4 regions of the Rhizobium beringeri genome follow, and region 4 is predicted to be linked to each of the others. Evidence: predicted binding sites of a transcription regulator. Region 4 holds the regulator's gene; each other region holds the start of a gene.
What was found. Region 4 encodes PhoB, which activates phosphate uptake and scavenging genes when phosphate is short. Its sites were predicted from a motif close to TGTCATNNANCTGTCAT; they were not measured.

Region 1: a site for PhoB is predicted at 945-961, ahead of olsB (l-ornithine N(alpha)-acyltransferase). Genes of this name have one in related genera too.
Region 2: a site for PhoB is predicted at 1,366-1,382, ahead of ELH03_RS14380 (BtaA family protein). Genes of this name have one in related genera too.
Region 3: a site for PhoB is predicted at 3,273-3,289, ahead of ELH03_RS22545 (DUF1045 domain-containing protein). Genes of this name have one in related genera too.

Annotation. Positions count from the first base shown of each region.
Region 1 covers NZ_SILG01000001.1:32,302-37,635, reverse strand. Annotated here, with positions in the region: gene ELH03_RS00180 (hybrid sensor histidine kinase/response regulator) at 1-900, shown strand, start outside; gene olsB (l-ornithine N(alpha)-acyltransferase) at 1,009-1,887, shown strand; gene ELH03_RS00170 (L,D-transpeptidase family protein) at 1,908-2,447, opposite strand; gene ELH03_RS00165 (NADP-dependent malic enzyme) at 2,627-4,912, opposite strand; gene mutS (DNA mismatch repair protein MutS) at 5,026-5,334, shown strand, end outside.
Region 2 covers NZ_SILG01000001.1:2,835,875-2,841,208, forward strand. Annotated here, with positions in the region: gene ELH03_RS14375 (serine hydrolase domain-containing protein) at 1-1,208, opposite strand, end outside; gene ELH03_RS14380 (BtaA family protein) at 1,427-2,671, shown strand; gene ELH03_RS14385 (class I SAM-dependent methyltransferase) at 2,668-3,342, shown strand; gene ELH03_RS14390 (glycoside hydrolase family 25 protein) at 3,468-4,265, shown strand; gene ELH03_RS14395 (lytic murein transglycosylase) at 4,347-5,334, shown strand, end outside.
Region 3 covers NZ_SILG01000001.1:4,550,468-4,555,801, forward strand. Annotated here, with positions in the region: gene ELH03_RS22525 (DNA translocase FtsK) at 1-181, shown strand, start outside; gene ELH03_RS22530 (GrpB family protein) at 216-719, opposite strand; gene phnN (phosphonate metabolism protein/1,5-bisphosphokinase (PRPP-forming) PhnN) at 740-1,336, opposite strand; gene ELH03_RS22540 (alpha-D-ribose 1-methylphosphonate 5-triphosphate diphosphatase) at 1,333-2,472, opposite strand; gene ELH03_RS22545 (DUF1045 domain-containing protein) at 2,486-3,181, opposite strand; gene phnE (phosphonate ABC transporter, permease protein PhnE) at 3,322-4,665, opposite strand; gene phnE (phosphonate ABC transporter, permease protein PhnE) at 4,673-5,334, opposite strand, start outside.
Region 4 covers NZ_SILG01000001.1:181,321-186,654, reverse strand. Annotated here, with positions in the region: gene ELH03_RS01015 (Hsp33 family molecular chaperone) at 1-408, opposite strand, end outside; gene argF (ornithine carbamoyltransferase) at 499-1,413, opposite strand; gene ELH03_RS01005 (aspartate aminotransferase family protein) at 1,454-2,653, opposite strand; gene ELH03_RS01000 (GcrA family cell cycle regulator) at 3,074-3,607, shown strand; gene phoB (phosphate regulon transcriptional regulator PhoB) at 3,936-4,619, opposite strand; gene phoU (phosphate signaling complex protein PhoU) at 4,752-5,334, opposite strand, start outside.

The DNA.
Region 1 (5,334 bases), 150 kb from region 4:
CCGGTCGATATCGGCAGCGAGCGCCCCGACCGGCGAAACACGCTGCTTGCCGGCAACAGCGTCGTGCTGCTGGCGCCGGCAGGTGCCGCGCGCACCGCCATCGCCGAGACGATCACCGCGCTCGGCGGCCTCTGCCATCTCGTCGGCGACGGCGAGACGGCGCGCACGACGCTGCTCGGATTGGCAAAGGGCGGACGGCGGCCGACCGATATCATCATCGACCATCGCATGTCGGCGGAATTTTCCGACCATCTTGCCGATCGCGCCGAAATCGCCGCCCTCGGCCTGCGTAAGGTCCTGCTCGTCAACCCGGAAGAACGCAGCGCCCATCCGCTCGACCTCTTCGATGCCTGGCTGATCCGGCCGCTGCGCGAACAGTCGCTGATCGACGTGCTGCGCGGGCGCATGCGCGGCATGGAGAAGCGCGACGCGCTGAACGACAACCAGCCGGGCTTCGGCCTTTCGGTGGCGGAGACGATGGTTCCCGCCAGCGGGCTCAGCATCCTGCTCGGCGAGGACGATCCGATCAATGCCATGCTGGTGCGCGTCGTCCTGGAAAAGGGCGGGCATAAGGTACGCCATGTCGAAGATTTCGAGTCGCTGCTCGACTGCGCGCTCTGCGAGGCGAATGCCCGGCCCGATATCATCATCAGCGATCTCTCGATGCCGGGTGGGAACGGTATCGACATGCTGGGACGCCTGCGCGGCCACGAGCGGCGGCTCGATCTCGCCTCGGTGCCGGTGATCGTGCTGACTGCCGACAAGAGCGACGAATCACGCCGTCAGGTCTTGCTCAACGGCGCCAACCGCGTCATGGTAAAGCCGGTCGATCCGGTGCGGCTGCTGACCGAAGTTCAGGCGGTCGCCGCACTCTCCGCCCGCCGGGCAGAGGCGCGGTGAGCGCCTCAGGAACCGGCACGCTTCTTGCGCTTTGAAATTCAAAATGTCACTTTCCTGTCGCAGAGAAGTGTTTTATGGCGTCGATAAGCCGGCAACGGGAGAATCGTCATGTCCGCCATCGACATCCTGAATCGTGACACCACCGCGGAGGCTGCACGGCCCTCGACGGCTGCGGTGCAGAAGGACGGCGATATCCTCGGCCGCATCGGCAATCTGGAGACCCGCCTTGCCCGCACGGCGCGCGAGATCGATGCTGCCCAGGCCGTGCGCTACCGCGTCTTCGTCGACGAAATGAAGGCGCAGCTGCCGCTGGATGCCATGCGCCGCCAGCGTGATGTCGATGCCTATGACGCCGTCTGCGACCATCTTCTCGTTCTCGACCGCTCGATCGAGGGCGATCCGGAAGACCAGATCGTCGGCACCTACCGGCTGTTGCGCCAGGATGTCGCCATCGCCAATGGCGGTTTTTACTCGGCTTCCGAATTCGAAATCGAGGGCCTTATCGCGAAACATCCGGACAAGCGCTTCATGGAGCTCGGCCGCTCCTGCGTGCTGCCGGAATACCGCACCAAGCGCACCGTCGAACTCCTGTGGCAGGGCAACTGGGCCTATGCGCTGAAACACGGCGTCAGCGCCATGTTCGGCTGCGCCTCGTTCCCCGGCGTCTATCTCGAAAGCCACGCACTGGCGCTGTCCTTCCTCTACCATAATGTGCTGGCGAAGAACGAATGGGCCGTCGGGGCGCTGCCGGATCTCGCCCGCAACATGGACCTGATGCCCGTCGAGGCCATCAACCCGAAGCGGGCGCTGATGGCGCTGCCGCCGCTGATTAAGGGCTATCTGCGCCTCGGCGCGATGGTCGGCTCCAGCGCGGTCGTCGATCATGCCTTCAACACGACTGACGTGCTGATCGTGCTGCCGATCTCCAGCATCTCGGACCGCTACCTCAATTATTACGGCGCCGATGCCGGCCGCTTCGCGAGCTAGGCGCCAGGCCCTGCAATGCTTCAGGGCATGATCTCTATCGGTGTATGGTTGGGGACGCGAGCCCAGATATCCCGCATCTCCGAGTTGGTTACTGCAACACAGCCATCCGTCCAATCCCACAGGTGATGGACGTTTCCGAAGAGGCCCCAGCCATTGGGAAGCCCGTGGATCATGATATCGCCCCCGGCGGGAAAACCTCCCGCTTCAGCGTTGCGCCGATCATCCGGGTTTGGATAGGAGATGTGCAGGCTCAGATAGGCCATGGACTTTGGATTTCGCCAGTCTATTTCATAACGTCCTTCAGGTGTTCTCTCGTCACCTTCTCGTTGCTTTGGCCCGGCATCGGCAGCCGTGCCGAGAGAAATCCGGTATGTAGAGATGGGAGCATCGCCTCTCAAAAGGACCATGCGGCGTTCGGATTTATAAACGCGAATGAGGTCAGCCCGTTGTTCCAATGGCGCGTCCGGAGGCGGCGAGCCTGAGCCGACCCTGGCCATCAATTTCGTATAGGCGAAACAGCTGGCGATCACGGTGGCTAAAACGACAAGCTTGTTTCTCAACTTGATCTCATCTTCAGGAGGTGCGCTCGAGGCAGGACATGATCGGCCGGCCGGCAATGGCTGGCAGGCCTTGGCGATCATCATGCTTCACGCCTTGGCGCCAGTCTAAAGCCGGATAAATGCCCGGCCGACGCACTGTCGGCCGGGCACCAAAAAGCGTCTCCGAAACGCAGGCGAGTTTACGAACCCGCCCCATAGGCGGCGATCGCCGCCATATTGACGATGTCGCTGTCCTTGGCGCCCATCGAGGTGATCTGCACCGGCTTGTCGACGCCGACGAGGATCGGGCCGATAACCGTGGAGCCGCCGAGTTCCTGCAGCATCTTGGTCGAGATCGAGGCCGAGTGGAAAGCCGGCATGACGAGGACGTTGGCCGGGCCGGAGAGGCGGCAGAAGGGATATTGCTCCATCACCTTGCGGTTCAGGGCGACATCGGCGGCCATTTCGCCATCATATTCGAAATCGACGCGGCGCTTGTCGAGGATTTTCACCGCTTCGCGCACCCGCTCGGAGCGTTCGCCCGAGGGATGGCCGAAGGTGGAATAGGCAAGCAGGGCGACACGCGGTGGATAACCCATGCGCCGCGCCAGACCTGCGGCTTCCTCGGCGATATCGGCAAGCTCCTCGGCCGTCGGCATGTCGTGCACCGCGGTATCGGCAACGAAGACGGTGCGGCCGCGGCAGAGCGCCAGGGATACGCCGATGACGCGATGGCCGGGCTTCTGGTCGATGCAGCGGCGCACATCTTCGAGCGCCGTCGAATAATTGCGGGTAATGCCCGTCACCATGCCGTCGGCGTCGCCCAGCGCCACCATGGTGGCGGCGAAATGGTTGCGGTCGTTATGGATCAACCGCTGGGCATCGCGGTGGAGATAACCCTTCCGCTGCAGCCTGGCATAGAGATAGTCGATATAGGCCTCGACCCGGGTCGAGATACGGGCATTAACGATCTCGAGGCCTGGCCGATTGAGATCGATGCCGGCGCGTTCCGCCGTCGCCCGGATCAGATCCTCGCGGCCGAGCAGGATGGCGGTGCCGAGCTGCTGGTTGGCATAGGACATCGCCGCACGCAGGACCTGTTCTTCCTCGGCCTCGGCAAAGACGATCCGCTTCGGATGGCGGCGGACACGCTCGTAGAGCCTGGCGAGCGTCGAGGCGATCGGATCGCGGCGCGCCGAAAGCTCGCGGGCATAACCGGCCATGTCGGTGATGACCTTGCGGGCGACGCCGCTTTCGATTGCCGCTTGCGCGACCGCGACCGGGATCGCCGAGATCAGCCTGGGATCGAAGGGAACGGGGATGATGTATTGCGACCCGAAACGCGGCCGGTTGCCCTGATAGGCGGCGACCACGTCATCCGGCACGTCCTCGCGGGCAAGATTTGCCAACGCCTTGACGGCGGCGATCTTCATCGCGTCGTTGATTGTGGACGCGCGCACATCGAGAGCGCCGCGGAAGATATAGGGAAAGCCGAGGACGTTATTGACCTGGTTCGGATAGTCCGAACGGCCCGTCGCCATGATCGCGTCATCGCGGATGCGGGCCACCTCTTCCGGCGTGATCTCGGGATCGGGATTGGCCATGGCGAAGATGATCGGCCGCTCCGCCATCGAGCGGATCATCTCCGCCGAAAACGCGCCCTTCTGCGACAGGCCGAAAACGACGTCCGCGCCCTCCATCGCCTCTTCCAGCGTGCGTGCGTCGGTCTTTGCCGCATGCGCCGATTTCCACTGGTTCATGCCCTCGGTGCGGCCCTGGTAGATGACGCCCTTGGTATCGCAGAGGATGACGTTCTCAGGCGCAAAACCCATCGCCTTGATCAGTTCAACGCAGGCGATCGCCGCAGCACCCGCACCATTGCAGACGAGCTTCGTCGTCTTCAGGTCGCGGCCGGTCAGCTCCAGCGCGTTGATCAGGCCGGCAGCGGCGATGATCGCCGTTCCGTGCTGGTCGTCATGGAAGACGGGAATGTCCATCAGCTCGCGCAGCCGGCTTTCGATGACGAAACAATCCGGCGCCTTGATATCCTCAAGGTTGATGCCGCCGAAGGAGGGACCGAGAAAGCGCACGCAGTTGATGAACTCGTCGACATTTTCCGTATCGATCTCGAGGTCGATGGAATCGACATCGGCGAAGCGCTTGAACAGCACCGCCTTGCCTTCCATGACGGGCTTGGAGGCCAGCGCGCCGAGATTGCCGAGGCCGAGGATCGCCGTGCCGTTGGAAATGACGGCGACCATGTTGCCGCGGGCCGTGTAATCATAGGCCGTCTGCGGATCGGCGGCGATCGCCTTGACGGGTACGGCAACACCCGGCGAATAGGCAAGCGAGAGGTCGCGCTGCGTCGCCATCGGCTTGGTCGGGTTGATCTCCAGCTTGCCGGGCCGGCCCATTGCGTGAAATTCGAGCGCCTCCTGGTCGGTAACTGAGGTCACCGGCCGGTCCTTCTTATCGATATCGGGCATAAATCCTCCAACGTCCTGTGGGCGACGCTTTGCTCTTCCTCAAATGCTGTTGTCATCTATAGCGGCGCGCGGATAGGGTTGGCACCTGTTTTTTTGGGAAAAACTGCACCTCCGTGAACGCACGAATAGATACAGGGAATGAAGCCTTTTCGGCTGCCGAGCTCGCCACGGCGGAAAGCCGTGCCTCGGCGACGCCGATGATGGAGCAATTTATCGAGATCAAGGCGAACAATCCGGGTTCGCTTCTGTTCTATCGCATGGGCGATTTCTACGAGCTGTTCTTCGAGGATGCGCTGGAAGCCTCACGCGCGCTCGGTATCACGCTGACCAAGCGCGGCCAGCACATGGGCCAGGATATCCCGATGTGCGGCGTTCCGGTGCATGCGGCCGACGACTATCTGCAGAAGCTGATTTCACTCGGC
Region 2 (5,334 bases), 2.7 Mb from region 4:
CCAAACGCGGCGCTTGAGCCGCCAGGAGCGAGCCAAGCCTGACCCTGCGTATAGCGCCCGTTCGACGCTGCCGTCGGGGTGCGCATGGCGCCGACGAAGCCCTCCGGCAACAGTCGCTGGCCGTTCCACACGCCATCCTGCAGCAGAAACTGCCCGAAGCGCGCCCAGTCATGCGCCGTCGCATAGAGATAGGAGCTTCCGGCAAACGTGCCGCGCGCATCGAGTTCGAACACCGCGCTCGTCATGCCGAGCGGCGAAAACAAGGCGTCGTGCGGATAGGAAAAGGCTGCTTGCGCATTGCCGACCCTGTCCATCCAGATGCGCGAGAGCAGCACGGCCGTGCCGCTCGAGTAGCGGAAGCGTTGGCCAGGTGCTGCCTCCATCGGTGCATTGGCCGGCAGCGATACCATGTCGGGATCGAGATAGAGCATGCGCGTCACATCAGCGACGTCGCCATAGTCCTCGTTGAAGGCAAGGCCGCTCTCCATGCCGAGCAGGTCGGAAACCTTGATTCTGGCGCGCGCATCGTTCTTCCACTGCGCCAACAGGTTATCATCGTCGAAGGAGATCTTGCCGCCGAGCATCAGCCGGCCGAGGACCGCCGCATTCACGGTCTTCGTCATCGACCAGCCGATTAGCGGCGTCTTTGCCGAGAAGCCGGGGCCATAGGCTTCGGCGACGATGCGGCCGTTGCGCACCACCACGATCGCCCGCATTGCCGGGCCGGCAACGCCGGCATCGGCAAGCAGCGCGGCGACCTTCCCGTCCGCCGGGTTGTCGATGCCCTCGCCCTCCGGCCACAAGGCGTCATTCGCCTGCATCTTGGCCGGCGGATCGAAGGGCGCCGCATTCGCCGCCGCCTCGAAATTACCGTCCGGCACGCTCGTGCAGCCGAAAGCGCCGCGATAGAGCGCATAACTCGGCGCAAACAGCCCCATGAAGCGCGCCGTCACACGGTCGTTGTCGCGGTCGACGCTGACACGCACCAGCCGCAGCAGCGGATTTCCAGGCGCCTGGACATCGTCGTGAAACACATCCTCGGCCCCTCGGCCGGCGATGAAGACATTGGAGCAGACGATCTTGGCGGCATAGCCGTCGCCGACGCGCAGCAGTTCCGGCGGCCGGATGAAGAGCCAGCCTGCCGCGGCGATGACGACGAGAACGAGAAGGAGAGCAAGCGCCTTCAGGATACGCAGGACAAATCGCATGGCATTCCTCCATGCCGGGAGAGAAGCAGGAATCACACGCGCCGGAAAGGGCCTGAAGCGAAGAACGGCCATCGTCCCGATCACTTTCCCAGGAGAGCCATACGGTCGGTCGCCCGAGGAGGTCGAAGCCTCCGAAGAACGGCGCCTCCGCAGCCCGCGTCATCAAACTGTAGCAGAGGCGCGCTACACGCCCTGAACGCTAAAAAGGTGACAGACTCATGTCAGAATTTGCACCGGATGCCGGCTTCCGCAAGAACCGGAAACTCAAGGACGCCCTTCTCCGCCACAAGGCTTTTTCGAAGGATGGCTTTTCCGAGCGTCTCTTCGGCCTTCTCTTCTCCGGCCTCGTCTATCCGCAGATCTGGGAGGATCCGGATCTCGACATGCAGGCGATGGAGCTGAAGCCCAACCATCGTATCGTCACCATCGGCTCCGGCGGCTGCAACATGCTCGCCTATCTCTCCAAGGCGCCGGTCTCGATCGACGTCGTCGATCTCAACCCGCACCACATTGCGCTGAACCGCCTGAAGCTTGCCGCCTTCAAGCACCTTCCCGGCCATGCCGATCTCGTCCGCTTCCTGGCGATGCCGAACGAGAAGTCGAACAGCCGCGCTTACGACCAGCATCTCGCCGCCCGCCTCGATGAGGCGACCCGCAGCTACTGGAACGGCCGCAAGTTCGGCCGCCGCCGCGTCACCGTCTTCGACCGCAACATCTACGAGACCGGCCTGCTTGGCCGCTTCATCGGCGCCGCCCACCTTCTTGCCCGCCTGCATGGCGTCAAGCTGCGCGAGATGACCAAGACCCGCTCGATCCGCGAGCAGCGCCAGTTCTTCGACGAGCAAATCGCACCGCTCTTCGAAAAGCCGGTCGTGCGCTGGATCACCGGTCGCAAGAGCTCGCTCTTCGGCCTCGGCATTCCGCCGCAGCAATATGACGAACTTGCAAGCCTTGCCGCTGATCATTCGATCGCGCCGGTGCTGAAGCACCGCCTGGAAAAGCTCGCCTGTCATTTCCCGATGAGCGACAACTATTTCGCCTGGCAGGCCTTCGGCCGCCGCTACGGCACCGAAGCGGAAGGCCCGCTGCCGACCTATTTGAAGTCGGAGCACTATCAGGTGATCCGTGCCAATGTCGACCGCGTCAACGTCCACCACGCAAGCTTCACCGAGCTTCTGGCCCGCGAGCCGGCCGCCTCGCGCGATCGCTACATCCTGCTCGACGCACAGGACTGGATGACGGACGAGCAGTTGAACGACGTCTGGACGGAAATCACCCGCACGGCGCGCGAAGGCGCCCGCGTGATCTTCCGCACCGCCGCCGAAAAAAGCATCATCGAAGGCCGCCTGGCTCCGGCGATCCGCGACCAATGGGATTATTTCGAGGAGAAGTCGCTTGAACTGACCGCGCTCGATCGTTCGGCAATCTACGGCGGCTTCCACATTTACGGGAAGAAGGCGTGAGCAAGGTCGGCACTGAGACGGCAGGAAAGAGCGGTGAACATGCCAGCCTCATGGATGGCATGTACCGCTACCAGCGGCATATCTACGACCTGACCCGCAAATATTATCTTCTTGGCCGCGACAGCACGATCCGCAATCTCGACGTGCCCGAAGGCGGCACCCTGCTTGAAGTCGGCTGCGGCACCGGGCGCAACATGGCCTTCGCCCACAGGCATTTCCCGACCGCCAAGCTGTTCGGCCTCGACATTTCCCAGGAAATGCTGATTTCGGCACGCAAGACCTTCGCCACGAAGGCGACGATCCCGGAATTCCGCGTCGCCGATGCCACGGCGTTCACGCCGCGCGAATTCGGCGTCAGCGGCTTCGACCGCATCCTGATTTCCTATGCCCTGTCGATGATCCCGGACTGGGAGCGCGCCGTCGATGCATCGATCGCCGCACTCAATCCCGGCGGCCAGCTGCACATTGTCGATTTCGGCCAGCAGGAAGGCTTGCCAGCCTGGTTCCGGCGCATGCTGCAGTCCTGGCTTGCGAAATTCCACGTCACCCCGCGCCCCGATCTGCGTGAGGTTCTGGAAGCGCAAGCCCATGAAAACAACGCGATATTGTTGTTCGATACCGTCGGCGGCGGTTATGCCTGGCGGGCTGCCATTATCAGCAAGCGCTTATAATTCGCTTGAAACTAACCGATTTTTTACGTTGATATGGTGAAAAGAGGGTTATCCTCTGCTGACTCGTCTTTTTCGAAGGTCAGGTTGTGGGGCAAAAAGATCATTCGAGTTACGACGGGACGCCCATGCGCCGGCTTTTGTTTTGCGTTTTGCCCCTTGCCATCATGCTGGCCGGCTGCACTTCTTCCGGTTATGACTATCTCGAAACGGCATCGATCAAGCCGAAGATGCGCTTCAAGGATACCGATCCGCAGGATTTCGGTCCGAAGCATCCGCAACAGAACCAGGTCCATGGCATCGATATCTCCAAATGGCAGGGCGATATCGATTGGGGCACGGTAAAGAATTCCGGTGTCGCCTTCGCCTTCATCAAGGCAACCGAAGGCAAGGACAGGGTCGATCCACGCTTCGACGAATACTGGCGCGAAGCCCGCGCCGCCGGCATCCCGCACGCCCCCTATCATTTCTATTATTTCTGCTCTTCGGCCGATCAGCAGGCAGACTGGTTCATCCGCAACGTGCCGAAGGAGGCCATGCGCCTGCCGCCAGTGCTAGACGTCGAATGGAACGCCGAATCGAAGACCTGCCGCTACCGCCCCGACGCTGAAACGGTGCGCGCCGAAATGCAGCGTTTCATGGACCGGCTGGAGGCTTATTACGGCAAGCGCCCGATCATCTATACCTCGGTCGATTTCCATCGCGACAATCTCGCCGGCTACTTCCAGGATTATCATTTCTGGGTCCGTTCGGTGGCAAAACACCCCGAGGTGACCTATTCCGACCGCCGCTGGGCCTTCTGGCAATATACCTCGACCGGCGTTATTCCCGGCATCAATGGGCCGACCGATATCAATGTCTTTGCCGGCAGCGCAAAGAACTGGAACAATTGGGTCGCGGCCGTTTCCAAGGATAGAAATTCTTAGTAACGTCTTGCGATGTTTCTTGCTTCCGTCACATTCGTCTGTGAAAGCGACGGCATTCTGTTTGATATAAGGACCACATCCATGCACCGCTCGCTCGCAAGCCGCTCTGCACTCGCCCTTCTGTTTGCCCTCGCCCTAGCAGGCGGCGCAGCCGCCCAGCAGGCGCCAGACGCGGCCCCGGCAGCGCCCTGCGGCGGTGATCTGTCCGCCTTCCTGGAAGGTGTCAAGAAAGATGCGGTCGCAGCCGGCGCCAGTGGGGTAGCCGCCGACGAGGCCTTTGCCGGCGCCGAGATCGATCCCAAGGTGCTGAGCCGGGATCGCGCCCAGGGCGTCTTCAAGCAGACCTTCCTCGAATTCTCCCAACGCACCGTCAGCCAAGCCCGCCTCGACATCGGCCGCCAGAAGATGAAGCAATATGCCGACGTCTTTGCCCGCGCCGAGCAGGAATTCGGCGTTCCCGCGGGCGTCATCACCGCCTTCTGGGCGATGGAAACCGATTTCGGCGCCGTCCAGGGCGATTTCAACACCCGCAACGCCCTGGTGACGCTGGCGCATGACTGCCGCCGCCCGGAACTCTTCCGCCCGCAGCTGATCGCCCTCGTCGAGATGGTTCAGCATGGTGACCTCGACCCCGCCACCAATACCGGCGCCTGGGCCGGCGAGATCGGCCAGGTGCAGATGTTGCCGCGCGACATCATTGCCTATGGCATGGATGGCGACGGTGACGGTCATATCCGCCTGAAGCAGAGCGGCCCGGACGCCATTCTGACGGCGGCGAAATTCATCCAGCATCTCGGCTTCGAGCGCGGCCAGCCCTGGCTGCAGGAAGTGACCCTGCCCGATAATCTGCCCTGGGAAAAATCCGGCCTCGGCGGCACGATGAAAGCGGGCGAATGGTTCGCGCTGGGCGTCAAGCCGCGCGACGGCAATACCGCCTTCGGTAACCTCGAAGGCGATCTCGTTCTGCCGCAGGGCCGCATGGGACCGGCCTTCATCGCCTATCCCAATTTCAAGATCTATCTCGAATGGAACAAGTCGTTCATCTACACGACCTCGGCCGCCTATTTCG
Region 3 (5,334 bases), 4.4 Mb from region 4:
GGCGGTCAAGGTCGTCATGCGCGACAAGAAGTGCTCGACGTCCTACATCCAGCGCCGCCTCGGCATCGGCTACAACCGTGCCGCCTCATTGGTTGAACGCATGGAAAAGGAAGGTCTTGTCGGCCCGGCCAACCATGTCGGCAAGCGCGAGATCGTCTCGGGACGGGGCGATAGCGATTAATCGGCAATGAAATGGAGTGCACACGCACTCCATTTCATGTCCTCAAGGCAGCCAGCCGAACCGTCTCGCTAACAAAAGCGGTCTTTCCGTCGGTGTAAAAATCCCAATCGCCGCCTGCCTCCGCAGCCAGCCGGCGTTTCAGCTCGGCATAGGCCTTGGCTCTCTCGGGGTGAACCCTGAGATAGTCGCGAAACAGAATGCGGTCCCGATGCGCGCGATTATTGGGTCCGCAAAGATAGAGCTTGAAGCCATAAGCTTGATGATCGCGGGTGAAAGCCCATCGTTGCTCTCCAGTATCGCCGTGGAAGACGAAATCAGCAGCGCGCACCACCTCGATCGCCGTCGGCAGGAGCTCGTCGGATATCATCACGGCATCAAGGTCGATCTTCGGCTTGGCCGCCAGTCCAGGCACTGATGTGCTGCCGATATGATCGATGGAAAGCAAGCGGTCACCGAGCAGGATCGAGATCTCGGTGCTGATCTCGGCAAACAGCAGTGGCCAGGAAGGATCGTAGTCGACCACTTTGATGGCGCGCATGCCGTTTCCCTCGATCCTGGTCAGTGCGCCTTGGTCAGCAATCCGTCGAGGATCTCGATCATCTTCTGCTCGGCCTCTTCGAGCGAGCCGCTATTGTCGAGCTCCACCACGTCATATTCGCCACGCACCGTCAGCGGTCCGCGGGCGAGCCGTGCCATAATATCTTCGTGCGTCTCGCGTCCGCGTGCCTCCAGCCGGCCGGCGAGCACTTCGGGGCGAGCGGTGACGTTGATGACCTTCAGCCGCGGGAAGGCGGCCTGAAAGCGATGAAGTGCCGAGCGCGAGCCGTTGGCGACGACGACATGGCCTCTCGACAGCGCCACCGAGACCTCGGCCGGAATACCGTATCTCAGGCCGTGCGCTTCCCACCAGACGGCGAAGGAGCCCGATTGCTCCATGGCGGCAAACCCTTCGAGGGAGACGGAAAGATGATCTTCGCCGCCGGCGTCACGATGGCGGGTGATGACGCGGCGGACGAAATGCACGTTCTCACGGCCGGCAAAACGCCGGGCGGCGAGGTTCATCAATGTGTCCTTGCCAGCACCGCTCGGGCCGACGACAACGACCATGATGCCGCGCTCGGCTCCGGCTCCTGCGTGGGGTTCGTGCGGCATCATGCGACACGGCGTCCCTGGCGCCAGACGGAGCGCGTCACCGGCACGCCATGTGAGCGGTGGACGCGGACAAGATCGGCGCGCAGCCCGGTTGCGATCCGGCCGCGATCGTCGAGGCTGACGGTGCGGGCGGGCGTCGACGTCACCATGGCGATCGCCTTCGGCAGGCTGATGCTCTCTACCTCGTCGGCGAGGATGAAGGGCGCATGCAGCAGGCTGAGCGGCACGTAGTCGGAGGAAAGCACGTCGAGCACGCCCATCTCGGCAAGGTCGCGGGCGGCGATATTGCCGGAATGCGACTTGCCACGCACGATGTTCGGCGCGCCCATCAGCACGCTCATGCCGTGCTCGTGTGATGCCCGGGCGGCATCGAAGCTGGTCGGGAACTCGGCCAGGCGCACACCGTTGTCGATCGCCTCGTCGACATGCGAGAGCGTCGCGTCGTCATGGCTTGCCACGGTGATGCCGCGCTCGGCGCAAACCTTGGCGATGGCATTGCGGTGCGGCGTCGAATTGCGCGCCGATTCTGCCTGGCGCTTGGCGACAAAACGCGCGAAGGCCTCGTCGCTTAGTCCCCGCTTCTTCTGGTAGTAGAAAATATATTGGTCCATCGTCTGGAACTGACGCTGGCCGGGCGCATGATCCATCAGCGAGACGAGCCGCACATGCCGGTCGTTTTCGAAATCGGCGAAATGTTCGAGCACATTGTCGGCCGAGACCTCGCAGCGCAGGTGGATGAGGTGCTCGGCGCGCAGCCTGCCTTCCTTCTCCGCCGACTGGATGGCATCGGCCATCTCACGCATCTCGCCATGTTCGAATCCGCCGTCCTCGTCCGCACCCATGCGCAGGCAGTCGAACACCGTGGTGATGCCCGATGTGACGATCTGGGCGTCATGCGCCTGGACCGCGGCGGTCTTGTTCCAGCGAATGCCGGGACGCGGCTGATAATGGCCTTCGAGATGATCGGTGTGCAGCTCGACAAGGCCTGGAATGACGTAGTCGCCTTCGAAATCTTCGCCGGCTACCGAGTTACCCTCGGAGATGTCGGCAATCTTCCCGTCGCGGATGAGGATCGAGCCGGAGAGGATGTCATCCTCGAGAACAATGCGGGCGTTGGAAAACACGGTCTCTTTGCTCATGTCGTCAGGTCTTTCAGCTTTTGGCGCCGGCAAGCGGCAGCCAGGAATGAACTTTGAACGGGGCACCGCGCGTCTCCTCGATGAAGACGGCAAGGCCGGAAATCGAAAGCGGCCGGCCGGTGAAATCGGCAAAACGCTCTGTCAGGATCGCTTTCATCACCTGAGCACGTGTCTCGGGCACTTGGCCGCTCAGCGTCATGTGAAAGCCGAAATCCTCCATGACGTAAGGATAACCCCAACGCTGCAGATGGGCGCGTTGGCTGTCGCTGAGCTTCTCCGGATTGCGCCGCGCCATATCGGCCTCGGAAAGCGCTGCGCGGAACGGTTCGAAGGACCTTACCACCTTCGCGGCGAAATCCTGAAGAGGTTGATGAAGTGAACCGGGAACGAGGGCAAAAAAACGGCCGAGCTGGCCGAGCACGAGCTCAGGAATCTCGAAGGCTTGCGTGCGCTGGGCAAAATCCTCGGCAACGGTCATGAGATCTTTCTCGGTGACCGAGGAGGCGAGGGAAAACGGCGCCTTGATCGTGGCGTGAAAGCCGTAGCGGCGCGGGTCGGCGGTCAGCTCGAACTGCTCTGCCGCGCCCAGTTGCGCATATTCCGGCGCAGGATAGGTCTCGTCGGTGAAAGCATTGCGGCCGAGCCAGAACGAGGCCGCGCCGGTCAGGGGATCATCCTTCGGCGGCGAGAAATAGAGAGCGTAGCGCAAGGCTTTTATCCTGGAGATCGTCCAAACGGGGAGGGCACTGTGCAGTGATTTGGCGGCGAACCGCAAGCAGGCTCCCGGCTAAAAGATTTCCGTGACAGAATGATGATGGCGGCAGCGCCGCCACTGCTTTGATGGATGGGTCAGTGGGCTTTCGTGCCCATCAGCCGGTGGCGCAGCGCGTTCGAGGCGGTGTCGAAAATGAAGACGACGATCAGGATCAGAATGACCATGTAGGCGACGTTTTCCCAGTTGGCATTGGTGCGCATGGCCTCCCACAGCTTGAGGCCGATGCCGCCGGCGCCGACGGCGCCGATAATGGTCGCGCCGCGCACGTTCGATTCCCATTGGTAGAGCGTCTGGCTGACGAAGACGGGAACGATCTGCGGCATAATGCCGTAACGATGAACAAGCACGGTCTGAGCGCCTGTTGATTTGATGCCTTCCCGCGGCTTGTTGTCGATATTCTCGAGGCCTTCGGAATAGAGCTTGCCGAGCGTGCCGGTCTCGGTGAGGAAGATCGCACCACTGCCGGCGAGCGGGCCGGGGCCGAAGGCGCGCGTCAGGAACAGCGCCCAGATCAACATATCGACCGAGCGCAGGAAATCGAAGAAGCGCTTCAGGACCTGGTTCAGCAGGCGGTTCGGCGTGATGTTGCGCGCTGCCAGGAAGGCGAGCGGAAAGGCGGTAAGCGAGCCGAGCAGCGTTCCGAGGAACGCCATGACGATCGTCTGGAAAAGCTTGGTCCAGACGTCGCCGTGCTGCCATTCGCTGTTGTTCCAGATATCGTCGAAGGCGAGCGACAGGTTGGATTGGTCGGGCTTGATGCGCGGACCGGAGACGATGAGGCTGACGACCTCGCCGACCGGCTTGTCGAAGAAGGATGATTGCGTGTCGAAGATGAAATTCGCCCAGCCGATGAAACGTTTGCGGATCTTCACCCGGTCGACTGATATGCTGACATTGCCGGCAAAGCCGAGATCCGCCAGCACGTTGTCATCATAGACCGTCATCCAGCCGGGTACCGGTCCGACGACTTTCGGCGCACCGCTCGAAACTTCCACCGGGACGCTGACGCCATGCGCGGTGACGATCGTCTCGTTCTTCGAGACGGTGACGCTGCGGCTGGTGCCGCTGACCGAAACGGTGATGCTGCCGTCGGGATTGTTGACCAGCCAGTCCGGATGCGGACTGTCGCCGAGCGGCGAGAAGCGCGGATAGCGGATGTCGATCGAGCCGTCATCCTCGATGCGGAATTCCGGCCGAACGTCGTAGCTCACCCATTGGCTGAGATAGATGCCGACGCGCTCCCAATGGGCTTCGGCAAAAAGCTTGGGCAGGTCGAAGAACCAGACGGCATAGAGGCTGTAGAGCAGCGTCGCGATGAGGATCATCAACCCGCCGAAACGCTGACGGAACGACCGGTGGAAATATTCCGGATAGCGCGTTTCTATCTCGTGCATGCGGTTTGCGTCGATCACCGTCATGGCGGCCTCAATGTTGCAGGAGGAAGGCGTGCTCGCCGACAAGGCGGCGGCGCAGCCATGCGGAGAACTGGTCGACGGCGACGATCGTCACGAACAGCAGCAGCACGAGCGCCACCGTCTTGGCGCCGAAGCCGCGCGAAATCGAGAGCTTCAGCTCCTCGCCGATGCCGCCGCCGCCGACCGCGCCGATGATGGTCGAGGCGCGCACGTTGATCTCAAGGCGCAGCAGCGCATAGGAGGTGAAATTCGGCAGCACTTGCGGCAGAGCGGCAAAGCGCACGCGCTCCCACCAGTTGGCGCCCACGGCTTTCATGCCCTCGTGAGGCTTCATGTCGATATTTTCGGCCACTTCGTAGAAGAGTTTGCCGAGCGCGCCGATCGTGTGCAGGGTGATGGCGATGATGGCGGCGACCGGCCCGATCGACAGGATCGCCGAAAACAGCCCGGCAATGACGATTTCAGGGAAGGCGCGCAGGAACTCCATCAGCCGCTTGGTAAAGATGCGCAACGGCCATGAATTCGTCAGGTTGCGCGCGGCAAAGAAGCTCAATGGGACGGCAAAGACGAAGGCGATGATCGTCGAGATCAGCGCCACGTTGATGGTGACGATCATCAGCTCGAAATATTCGGGAATGTAGAAGGCGCCCCAGACGTAGACGCGGCCCCTGT
Region 4 (5,334 bases):
GTCGATGGTGAAGGCGAGCACGCCCTTGCCGAGCAGTTGCTCCGGCTCGGTTTCACCAGACTCGATCGCCTTGTTGAGCAGCGCCTGATCGAAACGGGCATAGGCGCGGACGTTTTCCGGCGTCGAGAAATCGGCGACGAGAAGATCGACCGGGCCATCGCCCTTGGTCTGCACCGTGAACTTGCCGTCGAACTTCAGCGAGGTGCCGAGCAGCACCGTCAGCACGACGACTTCGGCAAGCAGCCGGGCAACGGGTGCGGGATAATGATGGCGCTCGAGGATCGCATCGAGCATCGGGCCGAGCTGGACGGCGCGGCCGCGCACATCCAGCCCCTCCACCTGGAAGGGGACGACATGGTCATCGCCGGCGAAATCAAACTGGCCGAGGGCGGCTGCAGCTTCTGCCATGGCTTTCACTCCTAGTTTTCAGAGCGATGGGCCAGCGTGCCCTTCGCTCACGCGGTCGCGAGTTTGTGACTCGCGACGTCCGATTATGGTTCAGATCGCGCCCAGGCACCAAGCAAGAATCGACTTCTGCGCATGAAGACGGTTTTCCGCCTCATCGAAGACCACGGATTGCGGACCGTCGATCACTTCGTCCGTCACTTCCTCACCGCGATGGGCGGGCAGGCAGTGCATGAACAATGCATCATTGCCGGCTTTCGCCATCAAGGCCGCATTGACCTGATAAGGCTGGAAGACATTGTGACCCCGGGCCCGATGTTCCTGATTCATGGAGACCCAGGTATCGGTCACCACGCAATCGACGCCGGCGACCGCACGGTCGGCATCATGGCAGAGCATGATTTCGGCGCCCTCATTGCGGGCCCAGTTCAGATAGTGATCCTTGGGCTCGGAGCCAAGGGGTACGGCCATGTTCATGCGGTAGCCGAAACGCGCGGCACCCTCGACCAGCGAATGCAGCACATTGTTGCCGTCGCCGGTCCAGGCGATGGTCTTGCCCTTGATCGGGCCGCGGTGCTCTTCGAAGGTCATGATGTCGGCCATGATCTGGCAGGGATGGGTGTCATCCGTCAGCGCATTGATGACAGGCACGGTCGCATGCTCGGCAAGCTCGACCAGCCGCGAATGTTCGGTGGTGCGGATCATGATCGCATCGACATAACGCGACAGCACCTTGGCGGTGTCGCCGATCGTCTCGGCGCGGCCGAGCTGCATCTCGGTGCCGGACAGGAACAGCGTTTCGCCGCCGAGTTGGCGCATGCCGACGTCGAAGGAGACGCGGGTGCGCGTCGAGGGCTTCTCGAAGATCATCGCCAGCATCTTGCCGGCGAGCGGCTTGTCGCCCGTGCCGGCCTTGAAGGCCTGCTTGCGGGCGAGCGCATCGTTCATGATGGTTCTGAGATCGGCTGATGTGACCGCCGAAAGATCGAGAAAATGTTTAGGAGCCATAGTCTTCTTACCTGTGCTGCGCCCGAAGGCGGCAATCTCTTCAAGCCGTCTTCTTGACCTTGGAGGCGCGAATGCTCTCGGCGGCGCGCTCGATGCGGGCAAGGCCCTCGCGGGCTTCCTCGGCGGTGACCACGAGGGGCGGAAGAAGGCGGATGACATTGTCGCCGGCGGGCACGCCGAGCAGATGCGCGGCGCGGATCGCCTGCAGCAGCTCGGCCGAGGGAACGGCAGCCTTGATGCCGAGCAACAGCCCCTCGCCTCTGATATCTTCGATCACATCGGGGTAGCGATCCTTCAGTGAGGCGAGGCCCTGGCGGAAGACCAGTGCTACATCGCGCACATGCTGGAGGAAGTCATCGGCAAGGATGATGTCGAGCACGGCGCTGCCGACGGCCATGGCGAGCGGATTGCCGCCATAGGTCGAGCCATGCGTGCCGGCCTTCATGCCGGAGGCGGCTTCGGCGGTGGCAAGGCAAGCGCCGAGCGGGAAACCGCCGCCGATGCCCTTGGCGACAGCCATGATGTCGGGGGTCACGCCCGACCATTCATGGGCGAAGAGCTTGCCGGTGCGGCCGACGCCGGTCTGAACCTCGTCGAGGATCAGCAGCAGGTCGTTGTCGTCGCAGAGCTGGCGGAGCGCCTTCATGAATTCGGTGGTGGCAGGACGGACGCCGCCCTCGCCCTGCACCGGCTCGATGAGAATTCCAGCCGTGACATCGGTGATTGCGGCGCGGACCGCTTCGATGTCGCCGAAAGGCACCTGATCGAAACCTGGCGCCTTGGGGCCGAAGCCTTCGAGATATTTCTCCTGGCCGCCGGCGGCGATGGTCGCCAGCGTCCGTCCGTGGAAGGCGCCTTCGAAGGTGATGATATGGAAGCGCTCTGGATGACCCTTGGAAAACTGATAGCGGCGCGCCGTCTTGATCGCGCATTCGAGCGCCTCGGCACCCGAATTGGTGAAGAACACCTTGTCGGCGAAGGTGGCGTCCGTCAGCCGTTTTGCCAGACGCTCCTGGCCGGGGATCTCATAGATGTTCGACAGGTGCCAGACCTTATCGGCCTGTTCCTTCAGCGCGCCCACAACATGCGGATTGCTATGGCCGACGGAGGTGACGGCAACGCCGGCGCCGAAATCGAGATATCGCTCGCCGCTTTCGGTGATCAGCCACACGCCCTCGCCTCGCTCGAACCGCAGCGGGGCACGAGAATAGGTGTCATAAAGCGGCGCGGCTTCAGCCATGGCGCGATCTCCATCAAAGTTGCCGGGCAATGACTCCGGCTAAGGAAACCAGGCCCGAAAAATCAAAAATGCCGCCTTGCGGCGGCGAGGGGCACTATTTCCTTTTCGCGCTGCAATGTCAACAAAACTGCGCCCTTAGCGTATGCAGCAAGGGTGTACAGCGGCAATTTCAGTCTTCAACAGGCATTATTGCAGAAATGCCACGCAGGGGCAGCAAGTTGGGGAAAACTACGAAATCGATTCATCCGGATTCATGCGACTCTTGTCACGGAGTCAGCCTCACACTAGGTTAAAGATCAATTACTAGACTGCATGCGGCGGAACTAGTCACCAAAATTGATCAAGCGTTTCTTGTTTCGGAGCTCCCGGGACAACGGTGAGGGATTCTGCCATCACCAACGCAAAAGGTGGAGACAGGGCATGAACTGGACAGACGAGCGGGTCGAGAAACTCAAGAAACTTTGGGCCGAAGGACTGAGCGCCAGCCAGATCGCTGCGCAGCTTGGCGGAGTCAGCAGAAACGCGGTCATCGGTAAAGTGCACCGGCTGAGCCTGCCGGGCCGCGCCAAGGCCGGCGGCACCAACACCGCGGCACGAACGCCGAAGCGCAATACATCGGCGCCGCGCGCGCCGAACTACACCTCACGGGTCGCCACTCGCACCGTTACCCGCCAGCAGGGCGCGACCATGCTGAAGGAAGAGATCGAGATCGAAACGATCGAGGAAATGGAATACGTGCCGAGAGGCAACGTGGTCGTGCCGATTTCCCGACGCCTCGGCCTGACGGAACTGACCGAACGCACCTGCAAGTGGCCGGTCGGCGATCCCCTGAAGGACGACTTCCATTTCTGCGGCTGCGAATCCCCCGACAATTCGCCCTATTGCAGCTACCACCAGAAGCTCGCCTACCAGCCGGTCAACGAACGCCGCCGGGCAGCAGCGCGGGCCAGCTGAGCGGCGTGACCATCGTTAGAATGCAGAAAACGGGCCGAGCGGCCCGTTTTTTTATGCGATTTTGGTTCGTACCGGTGGCTGCCCCTCATCCGGCTGCCGCTACCACCGGGGTCGAGCCACGGGTCTCGACCCGTCCTTCGGCCCCCTTAACCGGGGCGAAGGGGATATGCCGCGACCTCTCCATTCCCACTCACCTCTCATAGGGCACGGCCCCTCTCCCCGTTTTTACGGGGAGAGGGTTAGGGTGAGGGGCCGCCACTAGAGTGAACGGAATGGCAGTGGACTTGTCCCGAGCATGACGAAAGAGCCGTCGGCCGAGCGGCAGCCCTCAGGCTTCCATCGAATAACCGGCGCCGCGGACGGTGCGGATGACGTCCTGCATGTTGGAAAAATTTAGCGCCTTACGCAGGCGGCCGACATGGACGTCGACGGTGCGCTCGTCGACATAGATGTCGTGGCCCCAGACGCCGTCGAGAAGCTGTGAGCGGGAGAAGACCCGGCCCGGCGACGACATCAGGAATTCCAGCAGGCGGAATTCGGTGGGGCCGAGGCGGACTTCGCGGGTTTTGCGATGGACGCGATGGGTCTCGCGGTCGAGCTCGATGTCACCACATTTCAGGACCGTGGACAGCACCTCGGGACGGGCGCGCCGCAGCATCGCTTTGACGCGGGCAACGAGTTCCGGGGTCGAGAAGGGCTTGACGACATAATCGTCGGCGCCCGTCGACAATCCGCGAACACGCTCGCTCTCTTCGCCGCGCGCCGTCAGCATGATGATCGGCAGGCGCTCGGTTTCCGGCCGCATGCGCAGGCGCCGGCAGAGCTCGATGCCGGAGACGCCGGGCAACATCCAATCGAGGATGAGAAGATCGGGCGTGCGCTCCTGAAGCCGCATTTCGGCTTCGTCGCCACGAAGGATGGTATCGACCTCGAAGCCTTCCGCTTCGAGATTGTAGCGAAGAAGCACGCTGAGGGCTTCCTCGTCTTCAACAACTGCAACTCTCGGGATCATGCGTGTCGGTCTCCTCGCGCATGATCCTTAAATCGGGAGTGATTTAAGCACTGCATCCTGCGCAAAATCAGAATTGGCTGCGACCTCTTGCGCGCCCGGATGGGCGCGCACGCAAGCGGCGGGTGTGGGCGGTTATTCGGTGACCGCGCCGACGGTGTTGGCGCTGTCGTCCTTCGGACGGTCGCCTTCCGGCTGCGCGCCTGTCGTCATGTAAAAGATCGTCTCGGCGATGTTGGTGGCGTGGTCGCCGATGCGCTCGATGTTCTTGGCGCAGAAGAGAAGATGCGTGCAGCTGGTGATGTTGCGCGGATCTTCCATCATGTAAGTCAGGAGCTCGCGAAACAGCGAGGTGTACATCGCGTCGATCTCGTTGTCGCGTTCGCGGATCGCATTCGCCTTGTCGGCGGAACGATTGGTGTAGACATCGAGCACTTCCTTGAGCTGGACGAGCGCCAGCTCGGACAGATGCTCGAGGCCGCGGGCGAGCTTGCGGGGAACGCCGGTGCTTTGGACGGCGATGACGCGCTTGGCGGTGTTCTTGCCGAGGTCGCCAACGCGTTCGAGATCGGCGGCGATGCGGATCGAACCCATGATTTCGCGCAGGTCCGAAGCCATCGGCTGACGGCGGGCGATGGTGACGATCGCCTTGTCGCCGATTTCGCGTTCGGCGTGATCGAGGATCACGTCGTCCGAAATGACCTTCTGCGCCAGCGCG